2 regions of the Streptomyces sp. NPDC032940 genome follow, and region 2 is predicted to be linked to the other one. Evidence: riboswitches for the same ligand, from Rfam matches in the RefSeq annotation. Region 2 holds a riboswitch; the other holds the start of a gene.
What was found. Region 2 has a riboswitch for glycine ahead of gcvT (glycine cleavage system aminomethyltransferase GcvT). Riboswitches for the same ligand answer to the same signal wherever they lie in the genome.
Positions count from the first base shown of each region.

Region 1: it holds a riboswitch for glycine, as region 2 does, so the genes downstream of both, gcvP (aminomethyl-transferring glycine dehydrogenase) here and gcvT (glycine cleavage system aminomethyltransferase GcvT) in region 2, are expected to answer to the same signal.

Region 1 covers NZ_JBEZVJ010000010.1:185,774-200,233, reverse strand. The annotation lists gene AB0E77_RS16080 (DNA polymerase IV) at 1-41, shown strand, start outside; gene AB0E77_RS16075 (PRC-barrel domain-containing protein) at 101-478, opposite strand; glycine riboswitch at 636-743, shown strand; gene gcvP (aminomethyl-transferring glycine dehydrogenase) at 918-3,803, shown strand; gene AB0E77_RS16065 (TOBE domain-containing protein) at 3,884-4,303, opposite strand; gene AB0E77_RS16060 (ABC transporter ATP-binding protein) at 4,330-5,409, opposite strand; gene AB0E77_RS16055 (ABC transporter permease) at 5,406-6,179, opposite strand; gene AB0E77_RS16050 (helix-turn-helix transcriptional regulator) at 6,459-6,854, opposite strand; gene AB0E77_RS16045 (extracellular solute-binding protein) at 7,148-8,440, shown strand; gene AB0E77_RS16040 (sugar ABC transporter permease) at 8,447-9,445, shown strand; gene AB0E77_RS16035 (carbohydrate ABC transporter permease) at 9,517-10,281, shown strand; gene AB0E77_RS16030 (DUF5999 family protein) at 10,364-10,567, opposite strand; gene AB0E77_RS16025 (hypothetical protein) at 10,846-11,430, opposite strand; gene AB0E77_RS16020 (glutamate--cysteine ligase) at 12,005-13,522, shown strand; gene AB0E77_RS16015 (type II CAAX endopeptidase family protein) at 13,634-14,460, shown strand, end outside.
Region 2 covers NZ_JBEZVJ010000023.1:38,312-52,771, forward strand. The annotation lists gene AB0E77_RS24670 (L-serine ammonia-lyase) at 1-1,343, opposite strand, end outside; gene glyA (serine hydroxymethyltransferase) at 1,434-2,696, opposite strand; gene gcvH (glycine cleavage system protein GcvH) at 2,711-3,088, opposite strand; gene gcvT (glycine cleavage system aminomethyltransferase GcvT) at 3,203-4,321, opposite strand; glycine riboswitch at 4,482-4,575, opposite strand; gene AB0E77_RS24690 (AAA family ATPase) at 4,755-5,417, shown strand; gene AB0E77_RS24695 (enhanced serine sensitivity protein SseB) at 5,525-6,328, shown strand; gene AB0E77_RS24700 (enhanced serine sensitivity protein SseB C-terminal domain-containing protein) at 6,552-7,349, shown strand; gene AB0E77_RS24705 (ABC transporter permease) at 7,705-8,703, shown strand; gene AB0E77_RS24710 (ABC transporter substrate-binding protein) at 8,742-10,514, shown strand; gene AB0E77_RS24715 (ABC transporter permease) at 10,584-11,591, shown strand; gene AB0E77_RS24720 (ABC transporter ATP-binding protein) at 11,588-12,685, shown strand; gene AB0E77_RS24725 (dipeptide ABC transporter ATP-binding protein) at 12,682-14,178, shown strand; gene AB0E77_RS24730 (trimeric intracellular cation channel family protein) at 14,249-14,460, shown strand, end outside.

The DNA.
Region 1 (14,460 bases), on a different contig from region 2:
AGGAGCAGGAGCCGGGGAGTGCGGGTGCGGCGACGCCCTGACCCGCGGCCGTCAGGGACGGCGGGTCTCGTGTACGAGGTGCCCTGAGCCGGCGTTCGCCTCAGCTCTCCTCGTTGCCCGTGCCCGCCAGCTTGCCGAAGTCGTGGTCGGGAAGCGGTGGAGCGGCGGCCACATCGAGACCGTAGTGGTGGTAGAGCTGGAGCTCCTGTTCCGGCGAGAGGTGACGGCCGACGCCGAAGTCGGGGGCCTCCTTGATCAGGGACCGGTCGAAGGGGACGCGCAGGGTGCCGTCGACCAGCTCGCTGGGCTCCAGGGGCACGAAGGCGTCCCTGCTGAACAGGCCGGTGCGTATGGCGGCCCACTCGGGGACGCCGGTGGCATCGTCGAGGTAGACCTCGTCCACGGTGCCGATCCTCGTGCCGTTACGGTCGAACGCCTTGCGGCCTATCAGATTGCGCGGATCGATGTCGGTACGCACGGGCCCTCCACTTGGTCGCACTCCGGTCGCAAACCAGCCGGCGAATCATCCGTCAGTACTACAAAAAGGCACATCGGGGAGAGCGGCCACTCGAAGGTGCGCTCAGTCACTCGAAGACCTGTGCGCCCGCCTCGCTGGTAGGCTGGCAAACGGCTGCTGACCCCGTGCGGGAGAGTCCTCCAGACGTCATCGCAGACATCATCGGAGGCGCCGAAGGAGCAAATCCTCCCCGGAATCTCTCAGGCACACGTACCGCACGGACGAGGTCACTCTGGAAAGCAGAGCGGGTGCCGACGGCCCCTGCTCTCACCGACGGTGAAAGCCGGCAGCTCTCGGGCGGCCCGGTGAAGCTCTCAGGTCGAGATGACAGAGGGGGAGGCCGTCCGGGCACCCGCGCCGTGGTGCCCCTCGAAGGTCGTCAGACCAGGAGGCCTCCGCAATGACCGCCCATCGCATTCCGCTCTCCGAGCTCGAACAGGCAGCACCCTTCGAGCAGCGCCACATCGGCCCCGACCGCGAGGCCCAGGCCAAGATGCTCGCGCAGGTCGGCTACGGCTCGCTCGACGAACTGACGGCCGCCGCGGTACCGGATGTGATCAAGAACGCCGACGCCCTGGACCTGCCGGGCGCCCGCTCCGAGGCCGAGGTACTGGCCGAGCTGCGCTCGCTGGCCGACCGCAACCAGGTCCTCGACTCCATGATCGGCCTGGGCTACTACGGCACCTTCACCCCGCCGGTCATCCTGCGCAACGTCATGGAGAACCCGGCCTGGTACACCGCGTACACGCCGTATCAGCCGGAGATCTCCCAGGGCCGTCTGGAGGCCCTGCTGAACTTCCAGACCATGGTCGCCGACCTCACCGGCCTGCCGACCTCCGGCGCCTCGCTGCTCGACGAGGGCACCGCCGCCGCCGAGGCGATGGCCCTGTCCCGGCGCATGGGCAAGAACAAGAAGGGCCTCTTCCTGGTCGACGCGGACGCGCTGCCGCAGACCATCGCCGTGATCCAGACCCGCGCCGAGCCGACCGGCGTCGAGGTCGTCGTCGCCGATCTGAGCGACGGCATCCCGGCCGAGGTCGCCGAGCGGGAGATCAACGGCGTACTGATCCAGTACCCGGGCGCCTCCGGTGCCGTCCGCGACATCAAGCCGGTCATCGACCGGGCGCACGAGCTCGGCGCGCTCGTCACCGTCGCCGCCGACCTGCTCGCCCTCACGCTGCTCGCCTCGCCCGGCGCGCTCGGCGCGGACATCGCCATCGGCACCACCCAGCGCTTCGGCGTGCCGATGGGCTTCGGCGGGCCGCACGCCGGCTACATGGCCGTGCACGAGAAGTTCGCGCGCAGCCTGCCCGGCCGCCTCGTGGGCGTCTCCGTGGACGCCGACGGCAACAAGGCCTACCGCCTCGCCCTGCAGACCCGCGAGCAGCACATCCGCCGCGAGAAGGCGACCAGCAACATCTGCACCGCGCAGGTGCTGCTCGCCGTCATGGCCGGTATGTACGCCGTGTACCACGGGCCGGACGGGCTGCGGGCCATCGCCCGGCGCACCCACCGGTACGCCTCCGTCACCGCCGCGGGCCTCGCGGCCGGCGGCGTCGAGATCGTCCACGGCGCCTACTTCGACACGGTCACCGCACGGGTGCCGGGCCGGGCCGGCGAGATCGTGCACGCCGCCCGCGGCAACGGCATCAACCTGCGTCTCGTCGACGCCGACCACGTGTCGTTCGCCTGCGACGAGACCACCACGCGGGCCCAGGTCAGCGGCGTGTGGAACGCGTTCGGCGTCGCGGGCGACATCGAGGCCCTGGACGCGAGCGCCGAGGAGACGCTGCCCGAGGCGCTGCTGCGCACCGACGACTTCCTGACCCACCCGGTCTTCCACCAGCACCGCTCCGAGACCGCGATGCTGCGCTACCTGCGCCGCCTCGCCGACCGCGACTACGCGCTGGACCGCGGCATGATCCCGCTGGGCTCCTGCACCATGAAGCTCAACGCGACCACCGAGATGGAGCCGGTCACCTGGCCCGAGTTCGGCGCGCTGCACCCCTTCGCGCCCGCCGAGCAGGCGCAGGGCTACCTCACCCTCATCCGTGAGCTGGAGGAGCGGCTCGCCGAGGTCACCGGGTACGACAAGGTCTCGCTCCAGCCGAACGCCGGCTCGCAGGGCGAGTTCGCCGGTCTGCTCGCCGTCCGCGGCTACCACCGTGCCAACGGCGACGACCAGCGCACCGTCTGCCTCATCCCGTCCTCCGCGCACGGCACCAACGCGGCGAGCGCCGTCATGGCCGGCATGAAGGTCGTCGTCGTCAAGACCGCCGAGGACGGCGAGGTCGACGTCGAGGACCTGCGCGCCAAGATCGAGAAGCACCGCGACGAGCTGGCCGTGCTGATGATCACGTACCCCTCGACGCACGGCGTCTTCGAGGAGCACGTCGCCGACATCTGTGCCCAGGTGCACGACGCGGGCGGCCAGGTCTACGTGGACGGTGCGAACCTCAACGCCCTGGTCGGCCTCGCCAAGCCGGGCCACTTCGGCGGCGACGTCTCCCACCTGAACCTGCACAAGACCTTCTGCATCCCGCACGGCGGCGGCGGGCCCGGCGTGGGCCCGGTGGCCGTGCGGTCGCACCTCGCGCCGTACCTGCCTAACCACCCGCTGCAGCCCGCGGCCGGTCCGAAGACCGGTGTCGGCCCGATCTCGGCGGCGCCGTGGGGCTCGGCCGGCATCCTGCCGATCTCCTGGTCGTACGTCCGCCTCATGGGCGGCGAGGGCCTCAAGCGCGCCACCCAGGTGGCCGTGCTGTCCGCCAACTACATCGCCAAGCGCCTGGAGCCGCACTTCCCGGTGCTGTACACCGGCCCGGCCGGGCTGGTCGCGCACGAGTGCATCGTCGACCTGCGTCCGCTGACCAAGGCGACCGGTGTGAGCGTGGACGACGTCGCCAAGCGGCTGATCGACTACGGCTTCCACGCGCCGACGATGTCCTTCCCGGTGGCCGGCACGCTGATGATCGAGCCGACCGAGTCCGAGGACCTGACCGAGCTGGACCGGTTCTGCGACGCGATGATCGCCATCCGCGCGGAGATCGAGAAGGTCGGCTCCGGCGACTGGTCCGCGCAGGACAACCCGCTGAGCGGCGCCCCGCACACCGCCGGTGCGCTGGGCGGCGAGTGGGACCACGCGTACACGCGCGAGGAGGCCGTGTTCCCGGCCGGGGTGTCGGTGGCCGACAAGTACTGGCCGCCGGTGCGCCGCATCGACCAGGCCTTCGGTGACCGGAACCTCGTGTGCTCCTGCCCGCCGCTGGACGCCTACGAGGACTGAGCGGGTCACGAGGACCGGGCAGGCCCGAGTGGAGGCCCCGCCCCCTTTCCGACAAGAGGGGGGCGGGGCCTTCGCCCTCGCTATGCGGTGGCGAGCGAGACCTCGGTCGCCTTGATCAGGGCGACCACGTCGGACCCCACGAAGAGGCCCAGCTCCTCGGCCGCCTCCTTCGTGATCACGGCGGTGAGTTCGGCGTCCTTCATGGTGACGTGCACGAGGGCCATCGCCTCGCCGGGCACGAGCCGGGTGACCGTGCCGGGCAGCCGGTTGCGGATCGACAGGCCGTCGGTCAAGCCGGTGGCGAGGGAGACCTCCGTCGACTTCACCAGGGCGCGGACGGCCGCCCCGGTGCCCAGACCGAGGTCGTCGGCGGCCTCCCGGGTGATGGCCGCGGTGACCTCCTGGCCCCCGGCCAGGCGGACCTTGACCGTCGCCATGGCCTCGCCCGGGGTGACGCCGGTGACGGTGCCGGGGAGCTGGTTGCGGATGCTCAGGCTCATGCAGGCACCGTAGCCCGGCGACGCCGTCACGCCGGGTATGCGTGGGTCTGCGTCGCCTTGACCGTCGCCCAGACCGGTGCGCCCGGATGCAGGCCCAGCTCGGCCGCGGCCACCGTCGTGAGGTCGGCGGCGAGGGCCAGTTCGCCGGTCAGGTCGACGCGGATCTGGTCGCCGTGGGTCTCCAGGCCCGCGACCTCGCACCGCCACAGGTTGCGTGCGCTGGAGCCGGCCGGGCGCTCCCCGTACAGGGTCACGGCGCTCGGCGGGAACGCCACGAAGACCGGTCCGGAGAGGTCCTCCGTGGTCGTGACGGCCGGGCCGGCGCCGAGCCGGACGGTATGGCCCTCGGCCCGCCCCCGGTAGAGGTTCAGGCCGACCAGCTGCGCGATGTAGTCGGTGCGGGGCCGGCGGGCGATGTCGGCGGGGCTGCCCTCCTGGACGACCGTGCCGTGCTCGACGACCACCAGCCGGTCGGCCAGCACCATGGCGTCCAGCGGGTCATGGGTGACCAGGACCGCGACGGCCTCGAAGCCGGCCAGATGACGGCGGAGCTGGGCGCGCACCTCGAGCCGGGTGCGGGCGTCCAGCGCGGCGAGCGGCTCGTCGAGGAGCAGCAGCCGGGGATCGGTCGCCAGGGCGCGGGCGAGGGCGACGCGCTGCGCCTGGCCGCCGGAGAGACGGCGGGGCTTGGCGCCGGCGTGGCCGGCCAGGCCCATGCGGTCCAGCCACCCGGCGGCCAGGGCTCTGGCCTCGGCCTTGGTCGCGCCCCGGCAGCGCGGGCCGAAGGCCACGTTGTCGAGGGCGGTCAGGTGCGGGAAGAGCAGGTAGTCCTGGAAGACGACGCCCACCGGCCGGGACTCGGGCGGCGTACGGTCCAGCGCGATGCCGTCGAGACGCAGATGACCGCCGGTGGGCGGCAGCAGGCCGGCGAGCGCGCGCAGCGCGGTGGTCTTGCCGGCGCCGTTGGGGCCCAGCAGGGCGAGGACCTCGCCGGGCGCGGCGGTCAGTGACACGTCCAGGCGGAAGTCGCCGCGGTCCACGACGAGCCGTGCGTCGAGGCCGCCTCCGGGCACGGTGCGGGTGGCGGTGGGCTCGGGTGACTTCATGCCGTCCTCATCCATCGGTCACGCAGTCCGGCCAGTACGGCGATGGAGACGGCCAGCAGCACCAGGCTGAGGGCGATCGCCGCCGCCGGATCGGTCTGCAGCGCGAGATAGACCGCGAGCGGCATGGTCTGGGTCCGGCCGGGGAAGTTGCCCGCGAACGTGATGGTCGCCCCGAACTCGCCCAGCGCCCGCGCCCACGCCAGGACGGAGCCCGCCGCGATGCCCGGTGCTATCAGCGGCAGCGTGACCCGGCGGAAGGCGGTGAAGCGGGAGGCGCCCAGCGTCGTGGCGGCCTCCTCGTACCGGGGGTCGGCGGCCCGCAGGGTGCCCTCCACGCTGATGACCAGGAAGGGCATCGCCACGAACGTCTCCGCGAGGACGACGCCCGTCGTGGTGAACGGCAGCGTGATCCCGAACCACGCGTCGAGCCACTGCCCGATCACCCCGTTGCGGCCGAACGCCAGCAGCAGGGCCACGCCGCCCACCACCGGGGGCAGCACCAGCGGCAGCGTCACCAGCGCCCGCACCAGGCCGCGGCCGGGGAAGTCCGTGCGCGCCAGCAGCCAGGCCAGCGGGACGCCGATCAGCAGGCTCAGCAGGGTGGCCGAGGTGGCGCACACCAGCGACAGCCGCAGCGCCTGCCAGACCTCGGCGCTGGTCAGCTGATCGGGCAGGCTCCGCCAGGGCGCCCGCACCAGCAGGGCGACCAGCGGGAGCAGCAGGAACGCCAGGCCGACGAGGGCGGGCACGAGAAGGGGGACCGGCACGATACGCGCGGACCTGCGGGAGCGCTCGCGGCGCTGCCCGCCCGCCGCGGTGTCCGCCCCGGACCCCGGGGACTTGGTCGTCACGGGCCGCTCCCTCGGTCACGGTCGGGAGCCGGACGGGCCCGGCCGCCGGGCGCGCGTCGGGGCTCCCCGAATGCGCCGATCATACTTCCGCACCTGCGAGGCGTGAGTCTCCTGTCTCATCGCATGAGCGGGCCCCTGTGATCACAGGGCTTGCATGTGCGTTCGTACGGGGGCCGGGGCGTCCCGCCCGGGGTGGGGTCACGCCTTGTCGATATGCACATTCGTCGACTTCACGCGGGCGGTCGCCTCCATCCCGACCTCCAGGCCGAGTTCCTCGACCGCCTCGCGGGTGAGCAGGGAGACCAGCCGGTGCGGGCCGGCCTGGATCTCGACCTGGGCGGCGATGTCGCCGAGCTTGATCGCGGTCACGATGCCCGGGAAGGCGTTGCGGGCCGAGGTGTAAGCGGTGTCGTCGTCGGCGCCGGCCGACCGGGCCAGGTCGACCGAGAACGCGGCCAGGTCGCGGCCGTCGACGAGCCGCCGTCCGCCCTCGTCGCGGTGGGTGGTGATCCGGCCCGCGTCGGCCCAGCGGCGGGCGGTGTCGGGGCTGACGCCGAGCAGCCGCGCCGCCTGGCCGATCGTGTAGGACTGCATGCCGGTCACGATAGGCGGCGGCGGATGACCGGTGCGTGCAGGGGGCTCGCGGGGAGCCGCGTCGGACCGGACGGGGCGCGTCCCTGGGTCCGGCGAACGTTCGCAGCGACAGTCGAATGTTTCGGCCATTTCCCCTGCTTCGGATGATCTCAGCGGTGTCCGCAGCGGGACCTGGCGCAGATTCCTTCGGTACAAGGGCTTGCCACCGTTTATGGGCTGTCTCTAGGGTGCGGCATCAACGCAGCTTTCTGGATTCTGTCCGAAACTTTCGGAAAACACTCGAGGAGCGCAAGATGGGCGACCCGGCACTGTCCCGCCGCGGCTTCATGGCGGCCTCCGCCGCGGCCGGTCTGGGAATGACGGCACTGAGCGGCTGTGGCGGCGACTCCGAGGAAGGGTCCTCGGGAACGACCACGATCGAGTGGTGGAACATTTCCACCACCCAGCCGACGAAGGACGTCTGGGCGGCGCTCGCGAAGCAGTTCGAGGCGCAGAACCCCCAGGTGAAGGTGAAGATCGTCCAGCTGGAGAACGACGCCTACAAGTCCAAGATGACGGCGCTCACCGCCTCCGGGAAGCTCCCCGACATCTTCCACACCTGGGGCGGCGGCGTCCTCGAGCAACAGGTCGAGGCCGGTCTCGTCGAGGACCTCACGGACCGGACGAAGGAGTGGAGCGACGGCCTGCTGCCGGTCGCCAAGGAGCCGTACCTCATCGACGACAAGATGTACGGCATCCCGTTCGACATCGGCATGGTCGGCTTCTGGTACAACAAGGCGCACTTCAAGGCGGCGGGCATCGCCGCGCCGCCGACCACCTGGAGCGGCTTCCTCGACGCCGTGCGCGCGCTGAAGGCCGCGAAGATCACGCCCCTCGCCCTGGCGGGCAAGGAGAAGTGGCCCGGGATGTACTACTGGGCGTACCTGGCGATGCGCACCGCCGGTGCCGATGCCCTGGAGAAGGCCAACGACGACAAGGACTTCACCGGGGACGAGTTCGTCCAGGCCGGGCAGCACCTGCAGGAGCTGGTGGACCTCCAGCCGTTCCAGAAGGGCTTCCTCGGCGCCGCCTACTCCACCCCCAGCGGCCAGGCCGCGGCCGTCGGCAACGGCAAGGCCGCGATGGAACTGATGGGCCAGTGGGCCCCGGTGGTGGAGGCCGACGCGGGCAAGGGCCTCGGGAAGGACCTCGGCTTCTTCCCGTTCCCGGCCGTCGAGGGCGGCAAGGGCACGATCACCGAGGTGTTCGGCGGCGGCGGCGCACACGCGCTGCGCCGGGACGCCCCGCAGGCCGCCGTGGACTTCCTGAAGTTCTTCGCCTCGGCCGCCACCGACCGCGAACTGGTCAAGAAGACCGGCGTCCTGCCGGTGGTCCCCGCCGCCGAGGACGCCCTGGCCGACCCCAATCTGCAGGCCGTGCAGAAGCAGCTCAAGGAAACCACCGGCTTCCAGCTCTACCTCGACCAGGCCTACGCGCCCGCCCTCGGCCAGGAGATCAACGACAGCGTCGCCGCGCTCGTCGCCGGCTCCAAGTCGCCGCAGCAGGTCGCCGAGTCGATCACGAAGACCGCGAAGGAAGAGCAGTAGGCCCCGATGACCTCCACGTTTCTGCCGGACAAGCGGACCGGCCCCGACGCCGACCGCCCGCCCCCGCCCGCCGGCGCGGCCCGGGGCCGGGCCCGGCGCCGTACGTACCACTGGCTCACCGCGGTGGGCTTCCAGGTGCCCGCGCTGGTGCTGTTCATCGTCCTGGTGCTGCTGCCCATCCTGTTCGCGCTGTACGCCGCCTTCTTCCGCTGGGGCGGCTTCGGGATGCCCTCGGAGTACATCGGCACCGAGAACTTCACCCGCGCCTTCGACGACCCCGTATTCCTCGGCGACCTGTGGCGCTGCCTGTTCCTGGTCGTGCTCTCCCTCGTGGTGCAGCTTCCGTTCGCGCTCGCCATGGCGGTGCTGCTGAACCAGAGGATGCGCGGCCGGGCCGTGTACCGGATGCTCTTCTTCGCGCCGTACGTGCTCTCCGAGGCCATCACCGGCGTGCTGTTCGCGATGATCTTCGCCCCCGGCGACGGCCTCGCCGACCGCATCCTGGGCGGCATCGGCCTGGAAGGGCTCGGCGGGGAGTGGTTCGCCGATCCGTCGATGGTCATGGCGACCCTCTTCCTGGTGATGACCTGGAAGTACTTCGGCTTCCACATGATGCTCTACCTGGCCGGGCTCCAGTCGATCCCCAAGGAGCTGAACGAGGCGGCGCTCATCGACGGCGCGAACGCCTGGCAGCGCTTCCGAAGCGTCACCCTGCCGCTGCTCGCCCCCACGCTGCGCATCAGCGTCTTCCTGTCGGTGATCGGCGCGATCCAGCTGTTCGACCTGGTGTGGGTGATCACCCAGGGCGGGCCGGACCACCACTCCGAGACCATGGCCGTGACCATGTTCCAGTTCGGCTTCAAGCGCTACCAGGTCGGCTACGCCAGCGCGATCAGCGTGGTCATGTTCGGCATCAGCCTCGTCTTCGCCCTCGCCTACCAGCGGTTCGTGCTCCGGCGCGATCTGGAGGGAGCCACCACGACCATGCGAGGAGGCGGGAAGTGACCGTCCGTTCCAAGACCCGTGCGCGGCGGGCCCTTCCCGTGCACGCCGTCCTGATCGCCGTCGGCGCGGTGATGGCCGTACCGCTGCTGTACGCGGTGCTGTCCGGCTTCAAGTCCACCGACCAGCTGTCCAGGAACCCGGTCGGGCTGCCCGACCCGTGGGTGACCTCCAACTACACCGGCATCCTGGGGTCCGGTTCCTTCTGGCGGCTGGTCGGCAGCAGCACGCTGATCGCGGTGGCGACGACGGTCCTGGTGGTCGCGGTGTCCGCGCTGGCCGCGTTCTCCTTCGCCCGGTTCGCCTTCCGCGGGCGGGAGTTGCTGTTCACCCTGTTCACCGTGGGGCTGATGTTCCCCTTCGCGGTCGCCGCCCTGCCGCTGTTCCTGCTGCTGCGCTCGCTGGGGCTGCTCGACAATCCGCTGGGCGTCATCCTGCCGCAGGCGGCCTTCGGACTGCCGATGACGATCATCATCCTGCGCGGCTTCTTCCGGGAGATCCCCGGGGAGCTGGAGGAGGCGGCCACGCTCGACGGCTGCGGTCCGTTCGGCTTCTTCTGGCGGGTGCTGCTGCCGATGGCCCGGCCCGCGCTGGGCACCGTCTCGGTCCTGGCGGTGGTGACCAGCTGGAACAACTTCTTCCTGCCGCTGCTGGTGTTCACCGACTCCACGTGGTGGACGATCCCGATCGGCGTGCAACAGTTCCAGGGGCAGTACTCGGCCGACACGGCCCGTGTCTTCGCCTACCTGGTCCTCGCGATGGTGCCGGCGCTCGCCTTCTACTCCGTCGCCGAACGTCAGCTCGTCGGCGGGCTGACCGCGGGCGCCACGAAGGGGTGACCGGCGCCGGGCCGGTGCGCGGGAGCGTCCGCGGGCCGGCCCGGTGTGCCGGGCGGAGCGGTGCGTACCGCCCGGCGGGTGGTCAGGCGGCGGTCATCAGCCCCGCGCCGAGCGGACGGTGCGGAGCGATGACGCGGCCGTCCGGCAGCAGTTCACCGGTGTCCTCGAACAGGACGACGCCGTTGCACAGCAGGCTCCACCCCTGCTCCGGGTGGTGCGCCACGAGACGGGCGGATTCCCGGTCGGCGGAGTCGGCTGGTGGGCACGGTGGCTGGTGCTGGCACATGAGTGGGGTCTCTCGGTCCGTCGTGATGGATGAGTGCGCTGTCTTGTCTGTCCCGCGGCGTGAAACGTCGTCCATGGCCGCCCCCCGTTGCTAAGTCGGTCCGAACCCAGTGTTGCCCCACGGGCGTCGATCCGCAGGGATTTCGCAGCACCGCTTCTCATCGGTTGGAGACGCGTCACTCGCGCGGACGGTTCAGCGTCATCGCACTGTCACTTCGGGTGATTCGCATGGCCGGATGGGACTAGTCCGCCCGGGCCGGGGCCCGGGCGGAGGAGCCGTCAGACGGGGGAGCGGAGCAGTGGCGCGGGCGTCACCCGGTGGGTCAGCACCGGGAGCAACTCGGCGACCTGGTGCGGCCGGTGGGCCGCGATGCCGGGCGGGGCCGGCGCGAGCGGCACCAGCAGGTCGCTTCCGTCGGGGTACCCCTCGGCCGGGTCCGCGGCGCAGTCCCCGTGCAGCCACAGCGTGAGCATGTAGAGGCCGGGCACCGACAGCAGCCGCGGCTGGTAGGCCCCGGGCAGCGCCTCGGCCTGGCGCAGGGCCCGTTCGGTCGAGGCGATGTAGGGGCCCTCGAAGAAGCGGGAGAAGGTCCACCCGTCCGGGGTCGGCATGGTCTCCGCCGCCGCCACCGCCCGCTCGCCGGAGCGGATCAGGAACCGCCAGCCGGTCAGCCGGGTGGCCGTCACGCCCTCGGCGGACACTCCCTCCAGCACGTGCACGGGCAGGGGCAGTTCGGGTGTGGTGGGCCCCTGGGCGACGAGCAGGGACGGGGTCCTGGCCTCGCGGACCGCAGTGGGGGACGAGAGTGCGGTCAGGACGGAGCGCAGGGCGGGCGCGGGAGCCGGGGGGACATGCAGCGGCATGGTGGACGCCTCTCATTCGAAGGCACGGTGGCGCGAGGGCGGTGCGACAGGGCGGGGCGGGGCGTGCGGGGCGGACGACGCTGTCAGCTCACGGGGTGGGAAGGCAGGGGCCGGGGTCCGGAACCGAGAAGTGGGGTGAGGCCTGCCGTGCGTCAGCTCGGCGGCAGGATCCATCGACCGTGGGCGCCGGTCATCTGCCTTGTGGGCGGAGTTTATACGACATGTGTTCAGACTGTGTTTCAACTAGCCGCTCGCGGCAGGCGAAACAAGGGCGCATTCGGTCGCGTATATGCGAGAATCCTCCGCATTTCACGCCCGGCGCACGCCCCTGACCTCCGGGGGTTCTCACCGAGCGGTCGGCCAATTCTCGTCGGCGTTTTTCACGACGCGCCGGGCCCTGAATCTGCTGGAGGCACCATGCCCGGTGAATGTGCCACCGGTCACAGCGCTTCAGCGTAGCGGGTGCCGGGGTCGCGCGGGGACGTTATCGATCGCTTCCGCGGGGCATCATCCCACCTGACCGGCACACCGGCTGCCGGATCTTCCACCCACCGCCCCGAGAAGGGACTCTTCCATGGGGGAGAAGGTCGTGGCAGGTCAGTTCGACCTGTCCGATCGCCAGCGCTACCGCGACAAGCTCCAGCGGTGCCTGACGGGACTGGAGCGACTGCTGGCGGAGAAGCGGTTCGACCGTCCGAAGAACCTGATGGGGCTGGAGATCGAATTGAATCTCGTCGGTGCCGACGGGATGCCGAAAATGTTGAATGCGCAAGTCCTGGAGCGCATCGCGAGCCGCGATTTCCAAACAGAACTCGCCATGTTCAACCTGGAAGTCAACATCGCGCCGCACCGGCTGGGCGGCCGGGTATTCGACCGGCTCGCCGAGGAGATCCGCACGTCCTTGGCATATGCGGACCGGAAGGCCGGAGAGGTCGACGCGGGAATCGCGATGATCGGAATTCTGCCGACCCTCGACCGGGACGACCTGGTCTCGTCCAACCTCTCGGCCGTCGACCGCTACGCGCTGCTCAACGAACAGATCGTGGCGGCCCGCGGCGAGGACTTCACCCTCGACATCGAAGGCGTCGAGCGCCTCACGTGCACGTCCAAGTCCATCGCCCCGGAGGCCGCCTGCACCTCGGTGCAGCTGCACCTCCAGGTCACCCCGGACCGCTTCGCCGACGTGTGGAACGCCGCCCAGGCGGTCACCGCCGCGCAGATCGCCCTCGGCGCCAACGCGCCGTTCCTGTTCGGCCGCGAGCTGTGGCGCGAGTCCCGGCCCCCGCTGTTCCAGCAGTCGACCGACACCCGCCCGCCCGAGCTCCAGGCCCAGGGGGTGCGCCCGCGCACCTGGTTCGGGGAACGGTGGGTGACCTCGGCGTACGACCTGTTCGAGGAGAACCGGCGCTACTTCCCGGCGCTGCTGCCGATCTGCGACGACGAGGACCCGCTGGAGGTCCTGGACGAGGGCGGCGTGCCCAGGCTCGCGGAACTCGTCCTGCACAACGGCACCGTCTACCGCTGGAACCGCCCCGTCTACGACATCGCCGACGGCGTCCCGCACCTGCGGGTGGAGAACCGTGTCCTGCCCGCCGGCCCGACCGTCGTCGACGTCATCGCCAACGCGGCCTTCTACTACGGTGTCGTCCGCGCGCTCGCCGAGGAGCCCCGGCCGGTGTGGACCCGGCTGCCCTTCGAGGCCGCGGCCGCCAACTTCGAGGCCGCGTGCCGCCACGGCATCGACGCCCGCTTCGAGTGGCCCCGGCGCGGCAGGCTCGGCGGCACCGCCGAGGTCGACGCCGCCGTCCTCGTGCGCGACGAACTGCTGCCGCTCGCCGAGGCCGGGCTGGACGCGTGGGGCGTGGAGCCCGCCGACCGGGACTTCTATCTCGGGGTGATCGAGGAGCGGTGCCGCCGCCGGGTCAACGGAGCTTCCTGGCAGGCTGCCACCTTCCACCGGGCACTGGAGGCGGGGGCGTCGCGGGAGGCGGCGCTGGCCGCGACGACCAGGCGCTACGTCGAGCTCATGCGCCAGGGTGACCCCGTGCACCTGTGGCCGGTGGGCCTGCCGGAGCCGGCGCCGCTGGGCTGACACGCACCGGATCCGCCCCGCCGCGCGCACCGTCCACCGGGACCGCCCCCGCCGCGCGCCGCCTCATACTGATCGGGCAAGCTGTGACGTCCCAGCTGGAGGCAGGTGTGCATGGCGGAGGCGGGCCCGGTGGACGATGCGTTCCCTCAGCAGCCACTCGGCGAGGAACCCCCTCGCGAGCGGCGGCTCACGCGACGGATCCTGCGTGACGAGACGCTGCTCGTCCTGGCGCTGTCGTTGGGGGCCAGCGGGGTGTCGGCCCTCATCAGCTTCATCGGCTCGCTCACCCGCCCCGGTGGCCTCAAGGACCAGGCGGCCACCCTCAACGCCTCCGCCGCGCCCGGCCGCCCCTGGCTGGACCTGGCCTGGCAGCTCTTCGGCATCGCCACCGCACTGGTCCCGGTCGCCCTGGTCGCGCACCTCCTGCTGCGCGAGGGCAGCGGCCTGCGCGCCCTCGGCTTCGACCGCAGCCGTCCCTGGCCGGACCTGGGACGCGGGGCCGCCGTCGCCGCCGTCATCGGCAGCAGCGGCATCGCCTTCTACCTGGCCGCCAGGGGGCTCGGCTTCAATCTGACGGTGGTGCCCGAGGCGTTGCCCGAGGTGTGGTGGAAGTACCCCGTGCTCATCCTCTCGGCGGTGCAGAACGCCGTCCTGGAGGAGGTCGTCGTCGTCGGCTATCTGCTGCGCCGGCTCGACCAGCTGGGCTGGAGCCGGGGCGCCTCGATGGCGGGCAGCGGGGTGCTGCGCGGTTCGTACCACCTGTACCAGGGCGTCGGCGGCTTCGTCGGCAACATGGTGATGGGAGTGGTGTTCGTGTACCTGTACCGCCGCTGGGGCCGGGTCGGTCCCCTCGTGGTGGCGCACTCGCTGCTCGACATCGGCGCCTTCGTGGGTTACGCGCTGCTGGCCGGGAAGGTCGGCTGGCTGCCGACGGCGTG
Region 2 (14,460 bases):
AGCCCGCCCCGGGCCGTCTCCTTGTACTTGACCGACATGTCCGCGCCCGTCTCCTTCATGGTCTTGATGACCTTGTCGAGGGAGACCTTGTGGGAGCCGTCGCCGCGCATCGCCATGCGGGCCGCCGTGACCGCCTTCACCGCGGCCATGCCGTTGCGCTCGATGCAGGGGATCTGGACGAGGCCGCCGACGGGGTCGCAGGTGAGGCCGAGGTTGTGCTCCATGCCGATCTCGGCGGCGTTCTCCACCTGCTCCGGGGAGCCGCCGAGGACCTCGGCGAGGGCGCCCGCCGCCATCGAGCAGGCGGAGCCGACCTCGCCCTGGCAGCCGACCTCGGCGCCGGAGATGGAGGCGTTCTCCTTGAAGAGCATGCCGATCGCGCCCGCGGCGAGGAGGAAGCGGACCACACCGTCCTCGTCGGCGCCGGGGACGAAGTTCATGTAGTAGTGCAGGACCGCAGGGATGATGCCGGCCGCGCCGTTGGTCGGGGCGGTGACGACCCGGCCGCCGGCCGCGTTCTCCTCGTTCACGGCCATCGCGTAGAGGGTGATCCACTCCATCGCCAGGGCCTGCGGGTCGCCCTCGGAGCGCAGCTTGCGCGCGGTGTTCGCGGCGCGGCGGCGGACCTTCAGGCCGCCCGGCAGGATGCCCTCGCGGGACATGCCGCGGGCCACGCACGCCTGCATCACGCGCCAGATCTCCAGCAGCCCCTCGCGGATCTCTTCCTCGTCGCGCCAGGCCCGCTCGTTCTCCAGCATCAGCGCGGAGATCGACAGGCCGGTCTCCTCGGTCAGGCGCAGCAGCTCGTCGCCGGTGCGGAAGGGGTACTTCAGCACGGTGTCGTCGAGCACGATGCGGTCCGCGCCCACCGCGTCCTCGTCCACGACGAAGCCGCCGCCGACCGAGTAGTACGTCTTGGAGAGCACCTCCGAGCCCGCCGCGTCGTACGCCCACAGCGTCATGCCGTTGGCGTGGTACGGGAGGGCCTTGCGGCGGTGCAGGACCATGTCGTCGTCGTAGGAGAAGGGGATCTCGTGCTCGCCGAGGAGGCTGATCCGGCCGGCCGACCTGATCGTCTCGACGCGCTCGTCGGCCGTCTCCACGTCCACCGTGCGCGGCGACTCGCCCTCCAGCCCGAGCAGCACCGCCTTGGGCGTGCCGTGGCCGTGGCCGGTGGCGCCGAGCGAGCCGTACAGCTCGGCCCGGACCGAGGTCACGGAGCCCAGCAGTTCCTCGTTGCGCAGGCGCCGGGCGAACATGCGCGCCGCCCGCATCGGGCCGACCGTGTGCGAGCTCGACGGGCCGATGCCGATCGAGAACAGGTCGAAGACCGAGATGGCCACGGGAACTCCTCAGAACGGGGGTGGTGCGGAGAGGGTGGGGCGCCGTGCTCGCTCGTGGCCCGCGCGGCGCCCCTGGGTGGTGCTGTTCGGTTACTTGTCCAGACCCGGGTACAGGGGGTGCTTGTCCGCCAGAGCCCGCACCCGGGCCTTCAGCGCCTCGGCGTCGTAGGAGGGCTTCAGGGCTTCGGCGATCACGTCCGCGACCTCGGCGAAGTCCTCGGCGGTGAAGCCGCGCGTCGCCAGGGCCGGCGTACCGATGCGCAGACCGGAGGTCACCATCGGCGGGCGCGGGTCGTTCGGTACGGCATTGCGGTTGACCGTGATGCCGACCTCGTGGAGGCGGTCCTCGGCCTGCCGGCCGTCCAGCTCGGAATCGCGCAGGTCGACCAGGACCAGGTGGACGTCAGTGCCGCCGGTCAGGACGGAGACGCCCGCGGCCTTCGCGTCGTCCTTCACCAGACGCTCGGCCAGGATCCGGGCGCCTTCCAGCGTACGACGCTGGCGCTCCTTGAAGTCCTCGCTCGCGGCGACCTTGAAGGCGACGGCCTTGGCGGCCACCACGTGTTCCAGCGGGCCACCCTGCTGACCGGGGAAGACGGCGGAGTTGATCTTCTTGGCCAGCTCGGCCGTGGAGAGGATCACACCGCCGCGCGGGCCGCCCAGTGTCTTGTGGGTCGTGGTGGTGACCACATGGGCGTGCGGGACCGGGTTCGGGTGCAGGCCCGCCGCGACCAGACCGGCGAAGTGCGCCATGTCGACCATCAGGTACGCGCCGACCTCGTCCGCGATCCGGCGGAACGCGGCGAAGTCCAGCTGACGCGGGTAGGCCGACCAGCCGGCCACGATCAGCTTCGGCTTGTTCTCCTTGGCGAGGCGCTCCACCTCGGCCATGTCGACCTGGCCGTCGTCGCCGACGTGGTAGGCGACCACGTCGTAGAGCTTGCCGGAGAAGTTGATCTTCATGCCGTGGGTCAGGTGCCCGCCGTGGGCGAGGTTCAGACCCATGATCGTGTCGCCCGGCTTGAGCAGCGCGAACATCGCCGCCGCGTTGGCCTGGGCGCCCGAGTGCGGCTGCACGTTGGCGTGCTCGGCGCCGAAGAGGGCCTTGACCCGGTCGATGGCGATCTGCTCGACGACGTCGACGTGCTCGCAGCCGCCGTAGTAGCGGCGGCCGGGGTAGCCCTCGGCGTACTTGTTGGTGAGGACCGAGCCCTGCGCCTCCATGACCGCGACGGGCGCGAAGTTCTCGGAGGCGATCATCTCGAGGGTGGACTGCTGGCGGTGCAGCTCGGCGTCGACGGCGGCGGCGACGTCGGGGTCGAGCTCGTGCAGGGGGGTGTTCAGAAGCGACATGCGTCCGTGTCTCCTCAGGCGCCGGCGAACTCGGTGTACTCGTCGGCGGAGAGCAGGTCGCCCGGCTCCTCGCTGACGCGCACCTTGAACAGCCAGCCGCCCTCGAAGGGCGCGCTGTTCACGAGCGACGGGTCGTTGACGACGTCCTCGTTGACCTCGGTGACCTCGCCGGAGACGGGGGAGTACAGGTCGGAGACCGACTTGGTCGACTCCAGTTCGCCGCAGGTCTCGCCCGCGGACACGGCGTCGCCGACCTCGGGGAGCTGGACGAAGACCACGTCACCGAGCGCGTTGGCCGCGTGCTCCGTGATGCCGACCGTCGAGACGCCGTCCTCGGCGCCCGACAGCCACTCGTGCTCCTTGCTGTAGCGCAGCTGCTGGGGGTTGCTCATGGCCTGAATTCTCCTGTACGCGGGGGAGTGCTGGTGAAGGGGGACTGCGGAAGGTGCTGCTGGGAGGCGCCGGACGCACACGGGGACGCCCGAGGGGCCCCGCACGCCCAGTGTCTACTTCTGCCGCTTGTAGAAAGGCAGCGCCACGACCTCGTACGGCTCGAGGGTGCCTCGGATGTCCACGCCGACCCCGGCGGTGCCCGGCGCAGCGTGCGCCGCGTCGACGTACGCCATGGCGATCGGCTTGCCCAGCGTCGGGGAGGGGGCGCCGGAGGTGACCTCGCCGATCACCTCGCCGCCGGCGACGACCTGGTAACCGGCGCGCGGGACCCGACGGCCCTCGGCGACCAGGCCGACCAGGACGCGGGGCGGGTTCTGCCCGGCGCGGGCGGCGGCCTCGGTCAGCGCGGCCCGGCCCACGAAGTCGCCCTCCTTCTCGAACTTCACCACCCGGCCGAGACCGGCGTCGAAGGGCGTCAGCGCGGTCGTCAGCTCGTGCCCGTACAGCGGCATGCCCGCCTCCAGGCGGAGCGTGTCCCGGCAGGACAGGCCGCACGGGACCAGCCCGGCGCCCTCGCCCGCCTTGGTCAGCGCCTGCCACAGCTCCACGGCGTGCTCCGGCTTCACGAACAGCTCGAAGCCGTCCTCGCCGGTGTAGCCCGTGCGCGCGATGAGCGCCGGAACGCCGGCGACCGTGCCGGGCAGGCCGGCGTAGTACTTCAGGCCGTCCAGGTCGGCGTCGGTGAGCGAGGCGAGGATGCCGGGGGACTCCGGGCCCTGCACGGCCAGCAGCGCGTAGGCGTCGCGGTCGTCGCGGACCTCGGCGTCGAAGCCGGCGGCCCGCTCGGTGAGCGCGTCCAGCACCACCTGGGCGTTGGAGGCGTTGGCGACGACCATGTACTCGGTCTCGCCCAGGCGGTAGACGATCAGGTCGTCCAGGATGCCGCCGTCCTCGCGGCAGATCATGGTGTAGCGGGCCCGGCCCGGCTTCACGCTGCCGATGTTGCCGACCAGAGCGAAGTCCAGCAGGGCGGCTGCTCCCGGGCCGGTGACGGTGATCTCGCCCATGTGGGAGAGGTCGAAGAGCCCGGCCCGGGTGCGCACCGCGACGTGCTCGTCACGCTCGGAGCCGTAGCGCAGGGGCATGTCCCAGCCGGCGAAGTCGGTCATCGTCGCGCCCAGCGCGCGATGCGTGGCATCGAGCGCGGTACGGCGGAGTTCGGTACTGCTCATCGGTCGTTCGTCTCCCAGGACAGGACGGCACGGGCGAGGTCGGTCCTCCCCATCTGTCATCGGAACCTGAGAGGTTCGCCATGACCACCGCAGCACGGCGGTCAGGACTTGCACCTTGGGTGGGGCAGCCGTCGGACGGCGGCCCGCTTTTCAGATGTGCCTCGCCCGCGCGGTAACGGGGCCTGAGAGATTCAAGGGAGGGACTTGCTCCTTCGGCGCCCCGGCGCGGCCGGGGACTCTCCCGCGCGGATTCAAACGGCCGGTATGCAGTTGGCGCCGCCATCATTGCACGCCGGGCCTGTTCGTGGCAGACCGTGATCTGTAACCGGCTTGTGGCAGTAAGCGCACGAAAACGCGAGACCGCCGCATTACCTTCTCTTTACACTCGACGGGGACGGGAACTCGTGAACCGCCCCAGGGGAGGACGATCACGGTGAACAGGACCACGGCCTACGCAACGACCTCGGGCATCGCGCTGCCGAAGCGGCCCGCCCCGGCCGGGGAGGCGCGCGCCGCACTGGCACCCGTCGTCCGCGACCTGCGCGACCGCGACGGCCGCAGCCCGCACGCCCTGCTCTTCGGACCCCGCGACCTGGTGGTGATCACCGGCCTGCCCGGCAGCGGCAAGTCCACCCTGATGCGGCGCACCGTGCGCGGGCGGCGCGTCGACTCCCAGGACACCCGCGACCGCTGGGACCGCCGCATGCCGCGCCTGCTCCCGTACGCCCTGTACCGGCCCCTGGTCCGCCTCGCCCACTACGCCGGGCTGCGCCGCGCCCTGCGCTCCGGCGAGGGCGTCGTCGTGCACGACTGCGGCACCCAGGCCTGGGTGCGCGGCTGGCTGGCCCGCGAGGCCCGCCGCCGCGACGGCACCCTGCACCTGCTGCTCCTCGACGTCGGCGCCGACGACGCCCTGGCCGGCCAGCGCGAGCGCGGCCGGGGCGTCTCCCGGTACGCGTTCCTGCGGCACCGCGCGGCGACCGAGCGGCTGCTCGCCTCCGTCACCGAGGGCACCCTGCCGGCCGGCTGCGGTTCGGGGGTCGTCCTCGACCGGGCGGCGGCGGACGCACTGCACAGGATCGCGTTCACCGGCTGAGACGCGGGGGCCGGGTTCCCCGGCCGAGGTGACGGACCGTGGGCCGGTGGGGCCGAACGGGTTAGCCTTTCAGCCACAGCAGCGGTACCCAGGCAGGCGGTAGGCAGATGGACTTCCCAGCGGACTTCCCGGCGGACCTCTCCCCGGAGTTTCCGGCGCAGGCGCATCCTCATCCGCACGGTGGATGGCCCGGCAACGAGCTGGAGGAGGTGCTGTCGGCGTCCCTCGGCGTGCCCGGCGCCGGCGGCCGGATCGTGGAGGTGCTGGGCCGCAGCTTCGTCTGGGTCCCGCTGCCCAACGGCGGCGGCCCCCGCACCGGCCCCCTCGACCTGCCCACGCTGGAGATCGACGGCCAGGCCCATGTGCCGGTGTTCAGCTCCGAGGAGCAGCTCCGCCAGGTCACCGGCCCCCACATGGCGTACACCATCGCCCCCGCCGCCGAGTTCGCCCGCGGTCTGCCCCCGCAGGTCGGGATCGCCGTCAACCCCGACGGCGTGGTCGGCATCCCGCTGCCGCCGGCCGCCGTGGCCGAGCTGTGCCGGGCCGGGCGCACCCCGCTGGACGGGCCCGCGTCCGGCGGCCGGGTCCGCCTCTTCGAACCCGACTGGCAGGACGAGCCGGTGGACTTCCTGGCCGCGGCCTCCGCCGAGTTCGCCGCCACCGGGGTCGTCCGCACCGCCCGTCGCTGCCTCGCCGCGGTCGAGACCGGCGACCCGATGCTGTTCGTCGGCGTGGAACTGACCCACTGGGAGGGCGACGCCCGGGCCGTCCCCCTCGACGCCCTCGGCCGCGCGCTCGGCGCGGTCCCGGTCCAGTGGCCGGTCAACCTGGTCCTCCTGGAGGCGGCCCAGGACCCGGTCTGCGACTGGATGCGGGAGAAGGTCCGCCCCTTCTACGACCGGGACCTCTGAACGCCGGGCCGGGGAAGCGCCCCGAAAGGGGCGCGGGGCTGCGCCATGTGCGGCTCCGCCGCGCGGGCGCGGTCAACCACGACGAACCGGCGCCCGGCGACGGAGGACGAGCCCCGAGCTCCCGGCCGCCCCACCCGGCGGAGCCCGAGCGCCGAGCCACCGCGTCCGCCGGAGCCCTAAGCTGGTGCCCAACAGGGGACGATTCTCGAAGGGTCGGTAAAAGGTGAGCGCGAGCGGTACCGCCGCGACCGGGCAGGTCGAGCACATGCTGCGCCAGGTGATGCCCGGGCGCTACGACGCCTACGAGGCCCTGCTCCGCGCGCTCGCCACCCCCGCCACCGGCCAGGTCTGGATGCTGCTCTGGCACGGTCAGGCCGGCTCCCCGGACGCCCAGTACGGGAACATGGAGGTCGACGGCTTCGGCTACGCGCCGTGCGTCACCTCCGCCCAGGAACTCTCCGCCAGCGGCTGGAACCGGTCGTACGAGGTGGTCGACGGCCTCGAAGTGGCCCGCGCCCTCTATCCCGACCACTACGGTCTCTGGCTCAACCCGCACGCCCCCGGTGGCGGCGTCGGCATCCCCTGGCTCGACCTGCGCCGCATCGCCTCCGGTCTCGACCGCCAGCCCGCCGGACCCCTGCGCGTGTCCGAACCGGCCATCGAGATCCCGCAGTTCTACGCCCTGCTCGCGCAGAACGCCCACCGCACCCCGGCGGTCCGCGCGTTGCGCCGGGCCTGGGTGCAGCCGTCGCTCGGCGCGCCCTACCTCGCCATCGGCCTGGACGTGTACGACACGTCGCCGCCGGCCGTGGACGCGGTGCGCGCGATGATGCAGCAGTCCGTCGGCGCGGTGCCGGAGGGGCTGCCGGTGTCGACGGTGGCGATGACCGACGCGCACGACCCGGTCGCCATGTGGCTGCGTGCGAACGCCCGTCCGTTCTACGACCGCGAGGCCCACGCGGCGCCCGTCCGGGCGCCGGGCGCCGGGTACGGCTACCCTCCGGCCCGCGGGGGCGTCTGACGATGCGTCGGCTCGCGCGGACCGGTTCGGCGACGCTCCGTGGTCTTCACGTCACGAACACATTTCTTCGCGCGTAGACGTCGGCGGAAGGTCGCGAAGATCGGCGATTTCGCCGTTGTGTCCCAACTGTCCTTCGTCCGAAGGCCGTTACCCACTGTTCGGATAACGGAATCCCTAGCAGTGCATCACGGTTGCGCATACTTTCCCGGTCAGACCTGGCGGGTGATCGTGACGAAGCTGAAGACTCCCGAGACAGGCACGGATCGTTCGATCTCGTGATCGAGAGCAAGTCGACAAAGCCGTAATCCACGGCGGGTGTAGGCCGGTCACCACCGGCGAGAGGGGTCGGGTCACTGTGACCGCACCGATCGAGACCACCGGGGCGCAAGCCGAGGCACAGCCCGAGGCTGTCCTCGCCGGTGCCGATAAGGGGCAGATCGAGGGCCGTTCCCTGGGGCAGATCGCCTGGTCCCGTTTCAAGAAGGACAAGGTCGCCATGGCCGGCGGGGTCATCGTGATCCTGCTGATCCTCCTCGCGATCCTCTCCCGCCCCATCCAGGCGATCTTCGGCCTGGACCCCAACGCCCTCAACCAGGACCTGATCGACCCCAACACCTCGCTGCCCAAGGGCGACTTCGGCGGCATGAGCTGGGAGCACCCGCTCGGTGTGGAGCCGAAGTTCGGCCGCGACATCGCCACCCGCATCCTCGAGGGCTCCTGGGTCTCGCTGGTCGTCGCCTTCGGCGCCACGATCCTGTCCAACACCATCGGCACGATCCTCGGTGTCGTGGCCGGCTACTACGGCGGACGCGTCGACACGATCATCAGCCGGCTGATGGACACCTTCCTGGCCTTCCCCCTCCTGCTGTTCGCGATCGCCATCTCGGCGACCCTGCAGGGCGGCGCCTTCGGACTGGAGGGCCTGCCGCTGCACATCATGGTGCTGGTCTTCGTCATCGGCTTCTTCAACTGGCCCTATCTGGGCCGCATCGTGCGCGGCCAGACGCTGGCCCTGCGCGAGCGGGAGTTCGTCGACGCCTCCCGGGGGATGGGCGCCAAGGGCCCCTACATCCTCTTCCGGGAGCTGCTGCCGAACCTCGTGGGCCCGATCATCGTCTACTCGACGCTGCTGATCCCGACCAACATCATCTTCGAGGCGTCCCTGAGCTTCCTCGGCGTCGGCATCCAGCCCCCGCAGGCCTCGTGGGGCGGCATGATCAACCAGGCGGTCCCCTTCTACCAGGTCGACCCCCAGTTCATGATCGTTCCCGGTCTCGCCATCTTCGTGACCGTCCTGGCGTTCAACCTGCTCGGCGACGGTCTCCGTGACGCTCTCGACCCGCGCAGCCGCTGACCGGCGACTGCCCCGAGAGTCCCAAAGATTTGCCAACAATGGAGGGGAAGCAGACCATCATGCGAAGGTCAGCGCTGGCCGCGGTCGCGGCCATCGGCAGTGCGAGCTTGCTGCTTTCGGCTTGCAGCAAGGCCGATGACAGCTCGGACAACAACGGTAAGAAGTCGGCTGAGGCCAACGCAGCGACCAAGGGTGTCGTCAACGCCTCCACCCAGAAGGGTGGGACGGTCACGTACGAGTACGCGGACGTGCCGGACTCCTTCGACCCCGGCAACACGTACTACGCGTACATGTACAACCTCAGCCGGCTCTACGCCCGCCCGCTGATGACCTTCAAGCCCGGCGCGGGCGAGGAGGGCAACACGCTGGTCCCGGACCTCGCCGAGAGCAAGGGCGTGCCGAGCGACGGCGGCAAGACCTGGACGTACAAGCTGCGCGCGGGCCTGAAGTACCAGGACGGCACGCCGATCACGGCGAAGGACGTCAAGTACGCCGTCGAGCGCTCCAACTTCGCGCGTGACGTGCTCTCCCTCGGCCCGAACTACTTCCAGCAGTTCATGGAGGGCGGCGACAAGTACAAGGGTCCGTACAAGGACAAGAGCCCCGAGGGCCTGAAGTCCATCGAGACGCCGGACGACACCACGATCGTCTTCCACCTGAACCGGTCCTTCCAGGAGTTCGACTACCTGGTCGCGACGCCGCAGACGGCTCCGGTGCCCCAGGCCAAGGACAAGGGCGTCGACTACGTCAAGAACATCGTGTCCTCGGGCTCGTACAAGTTCGAGAGCTACGAGGAGGGCAAGCAGGCCGTCCTCGTCCGCAACGAGAACTGGGACCCGAAGACGGACCCGCTGCGCAAGCAGTACCCGGACAAGATCGTCGTCAAGCTCAAGGTCAACGCCGAGACGATCGACCAGGACGTGCAGTCCGGCACCGCGATCGACCTCGGCGGCACCGGCGTCCAGGCCGCCACGCAGGCGAAGGTCGTCAACAACGCCGACCTGAAGGCCAACACCGACAACACCTACGGTGGCCGTCTGGTCTACATGGCGATCAACTCCCAGGTCGCGCCGTTCGACAAGGTCGAGTGCCGCAAGGCCGTCCAGTACGCCATCGACAAGGTCTCGGTGCAGACCGCCCTCGGCGGCCCGATCCGCGGTGAGATCGCCACCACCGTCCTTCCGCCGGACATCACCGGCTACCAGAAGGCGGACACCTACGCCACGGACGGCAACAAGGGCGACGTCGCCAAGGCCAAGGAGCAGCTGAAGGCCTGCGGCACGACCAGCATCAACACCAACATCTCGGCGCGCAGCGACCGCCCGCAGGAGATCGACGCGGCCACCGCGATCATCGCCTCGCTGAAGAAGGTCGGCATCAACGCCAGCCTGAAGCAGTACCCGTCGGGCAAGTACTTCACCGACTACGCCGGTGTGCCGACCTTCGACAAGAAGGAGAACATCGGCCTGCACATGATGCAGTGGGGTGCCGACTGGCCCTCCGGCTACGGCTTCCTCCAGCAGATCCTGCACGGTGACGCGATCGGTGCCTCGGGCAACACCAACCTGTCGTACATCAACGACAAGCAGATGAACGAGATGCTCGAGAAGTCCATCGCCACCGAGAACGAGACCGAGCGCAACGCGCTGTACGGCCAGATCGACAAGCGCGCCATGGACCTGGCCACCCTCGTCCCGCTGACCTACTTCAAGGTCCTGCTGTACCGCCCGACCACCTACACCAACCTGGTGTCCACGGCGGCCTTCAGCGGTCAGTACGACTACCTCAACATCGGCACGACCAAGAAGTAGCCCCGGAAGGCAGGTGAAGGCATTGGTGCCCGCGGGCTTCGCGGCCCGCGGGCACCAGCGCCGGTCCCCGTGATCTCGTACATCCTCCGTCGGACGTTCGCGGCAGTGATCCTGCTGCTGGTCGTCACCGCGGTCACCTTCGCGATCTTCTTCCTGCTGCCGCGGCTCGCCGGTCAGACCGCCGACCAGCTCGCGCAGCAGTACATCGGAAAGAGTCCGACGAAGGCAGACATCCTCGCTGTCAAGCAGAACCTCGGTCTGGACGAGCCCCTCTACGTCCAGTACTGGCACTTCATCAAGGGGATCGTCAGCGGCGCCACCTACGACCTGGGTCCCACCACGGCGCACTGCGACGCACCCTGCTTCGGCTACTCCTTCAAGACCCACGAGGCCATCTGGCCGCAGCTCACCTCGCGCCTCCCGGTGACCCTCTCGCTGGCCGGCGGCGCCGCCGTGCTGTGGCTGGTCTCCGGTGTCCTCATCGGAGTGATCTCCGCCCTCAAGCCCCGCAGCCTCTTCGACCGCACCTTCATGGGCGTGGCCCTGGCCGGTGTGTCGCTGCCCATGTTCTTCACGGGCAACCTGCTGCTCCTGCTGTTCACCTTCCAGTGGCCGATCTTCGGCCGCACCTATGTGGAGTTCACCGAGAACCCGGCCCAGTGGGCCAACACGCTCATCCCCGCCTGGTGCTCGCTGGCCCTGCTCTACTCCGCCATCTACGCGCGGCTGACCCGCTCCGGCATGCTGGAGACGATGAACGAGGACTTCATCCGCACGGCCCGCGCCAAGGGCCTGCGGGAGCGCAGAGTCGTGGCCCGGCACGGGCTGCGGGCCGCGCTGACCCCGATCATCACCGTCTTCGGCATGGACCTCGGCCTGCTGCTCGGCGGCGCCGTGATCACCGAGAAGGTGTTCTCGCTGCCCGGCATCGGCCAGTACGCGGTGCAGGGCATCACCGACAACGACCTGCCCAAGATCCTCGGCGTCACCCTGCTCGCAGCCTTCTTCGTCGTGATCGCCAATCTCCTGGTGGACCTGCTGTACGCCGCCGCCGACCCACGCGTGAGGCTCTCGTGACCGAACTCTCCAAGACCGGGGCCGCCGTGGGTGAGCCCACGACCGCTCCCTCGGACGCGCCCGACGCGTTCCTCGCGGTCCGCGACCTCAAGGTGCACTTCCCCACCGACGACGGCCTGGTCAAGTCCGTCGACGGACTCAGCTTCCAGGTGGAGAAGGGCAAGACCCTCTGCATCGTCGGCGAGTCGGGGTCCGGCAAGTCCGTCACCTCGCTCGCGATCATGGGCCTGCACCGGCTCGGCGCGCGCGGCAAGAACGTGCAGATGTCCGGCGAGATCTGGCTCGGTGGCAAGGAGCTCGTCGCCGCCGACCCGGACGAGGTCCGCCGGCTGCGCGGCCGCGAGATGGCGATGATCTTCCAGGACCCGCTGTCCGCGATGCACCCGTACTACACGATCGGCAACCAGATCGTGGAGGCGTACCGGGTCCACCACGACGTCAACAAGAAGACCGCGCGCAAGCGGGCGATCGAGATGCTCGACCGGGTCGGCATCCCCGAGCCCGGCAAGCGCGTCGACAGCTACCCGCACGAGTTCTCCGGCGGTATGCGCCAGCGCGCGATGATCGCGATGGCGTTGGTCAACAACCCCGAACTGCTCATCGCGGACGAGCCGACGACCGCCCTGGACGTGACCGTCCAGGCCCAGATCCTCGACCTCATCCGCGACCTCCAGAAGGAGTTCGGCTCCGCGGTCGTCCTCATCACCCACGACCTCGGCGTGGTCGCCGAGATCGCCGACGACGTCCTGGTGATGTACGGCGGCCGGTGCGTGGAGCGCGGTTCGGTCGACGACGTCTTCGAGCGTCCGCAGCACCCGTACACGTGGGGCCTGCTCGGCTCGATGCCGCGCATCGACCGCGAGACCTCCGAGCGGCTCATCCCGGTCAAGGGCTCGCCGCCGAGCCTCATCAACGTCCCTTCGGGCTGCGCGTTCCACCCCCGCTGCCCGTACGCGGACCTCCCCAAGGGGGATGTCACCCGTACCGTGCGCCCGGAGCTCCAGCAGGTCGGCAGCGGGCACTTCTCCGCCTGCCACCTCTCGCCGGAGGACCGCACGCGGATCTGGACCGAAGAGATTGCGCCGAAGCTGTGAGCGATACGAAGAAGAAGGACGCGACGACGGTCCCGGCCCAGGCATCCTCTCCCGAGGAGCGTGAGGTGCTGCTGAAGGTCGAGGGCCTGCAGAAGCACTTCCCGATCCACAAGGGCGTGTTCCGGCGTCAGGCCGGCGCGGTCAAGGCCGTCGACGGCATCGACTTCGAGGTGCGCAAGGGCGAGACCCTCGGCGTGGTCGGCGAGTCGGGCTGCGGCAAGTCGACCATGGGCCGGGTCATCACCCGGCTCCAGGACCCGACGGGCGGTTCGATCCACTTCGAGGGCAAGGACATCACGCGGCTGAACACGGCCGGGATGCGTCCGCTGCGGCGGGACATCCAGATGATCTTCCAGGACCCGTACGGCTCGCTGAACCCGCGCCACACCATCGGCGGCATCGTCTCGGCGCCGTTCCGCCTCCAGGGCGTGGAGCCCGAGGGCGGGGTGAAGAAGGAGGTCCAGCGGCTCCTCGAGCTGGTGGGCCTGAGCCCCGAGCACTACAACCGCTACCCGCACGAGTTCTCCGGCGGCCAGCGCCAGCGCATCGGCATCGCCCGCGCCCTCGCCCTGAAGCCGAAGCTGGTCGTCGCGGACGAGCCGGTCTCCGCGCTGGACGTGTCGATCCAGGCGCAGGTCGTCAACCTCATGGACGACCTCCAGGAGGAGCTCGGCCTGACGTACGTGATCATCGCGCACGACCTGTCCGTCGTCCGGCACGTCTCGGACCGGATCGCGGTGATGTACCTGGGCAAGATCGTCGAGCTCGCCGACCGCACCTCGCTGTACGAGGCGCCGATGCACCCGTACACCAAGGCGCTGATGTCGGCGGTGCCGGTGCCGGACCCGAAGCGCCGCGGCGCCAAGAGCGAGCGGATCCTGCTCCGCGGCGACGTGCCCTCGCCCATCTCCCCGCCGAGCGGCTGCCGCTTCCACACGCGGTGCTGGAAGGCGACGGAGATCTGCAAGACCACGGAGCCGCCGCTGCTGGAACTGCGGCCGGGCCAGCAGGTGGCCTGCCACCACCCGGAGAACTTCGAGGACCAGGCCCCGCAGGACGTCGTCCTGCTCACGGCCGCCAAGGAGGCCGCGGAGACGGTCTCGGACGAGGTCCTGGCGGAGTCCGCGAAGACCTCGGCGGCGGTCGCCGCGGAGGCGGAGAGCAAGGACGCGGAGGCGAAGGACGCGGAGGCGAAGGACGCGGAGGCGAAGGACGCGGAGGCGAAGGACGCGGAGGCGAAGAGCGACGCGTCCGAGCCGGAGGCGCCTGCGGCGGAGGCCGGCGCGGACCCTGCGTCCGAGCCGGAGGCCGAGGCCACCGCCTCCGAGCCGTCGGAGACGGACGCCCCCGAAGCCGAAGCCGAAGCCGAAGCCGAGACCGAAGCCGAAGCCGAAGCCGAGACCGAAGCCGAAGCCGAGACCGAAGCCGAAGCCGACGCGGAGGCCGAGACCGGAGCCGACGCCCAGGCCGAGACCCCGGCCAAGAAGAAGTAGCCCGGCCTGCTCAGTGAGCCCTCGCCTTCGTTTGTAAGGCGGGGGCTCACCGGCAGGTGAGAATGGCAGGGTGTACGAGCAACTCTTCAGCCCGACCGTGCAGCACACGCTCGACCTGATCGGCATCTTCGTCTTCGCCATCTCGGGCGCCCTGCTGGCCGTCCGCAAGAACTTCGACGTGTTCGGCATCGCGGTCCTCGCCGAGGTGACCGCGCTGGGCGGCGGGCTGTTCCGGGACCTGATCATCGGCGCGGTGCCGCCCGCCGCCTTCACGGACCTCGG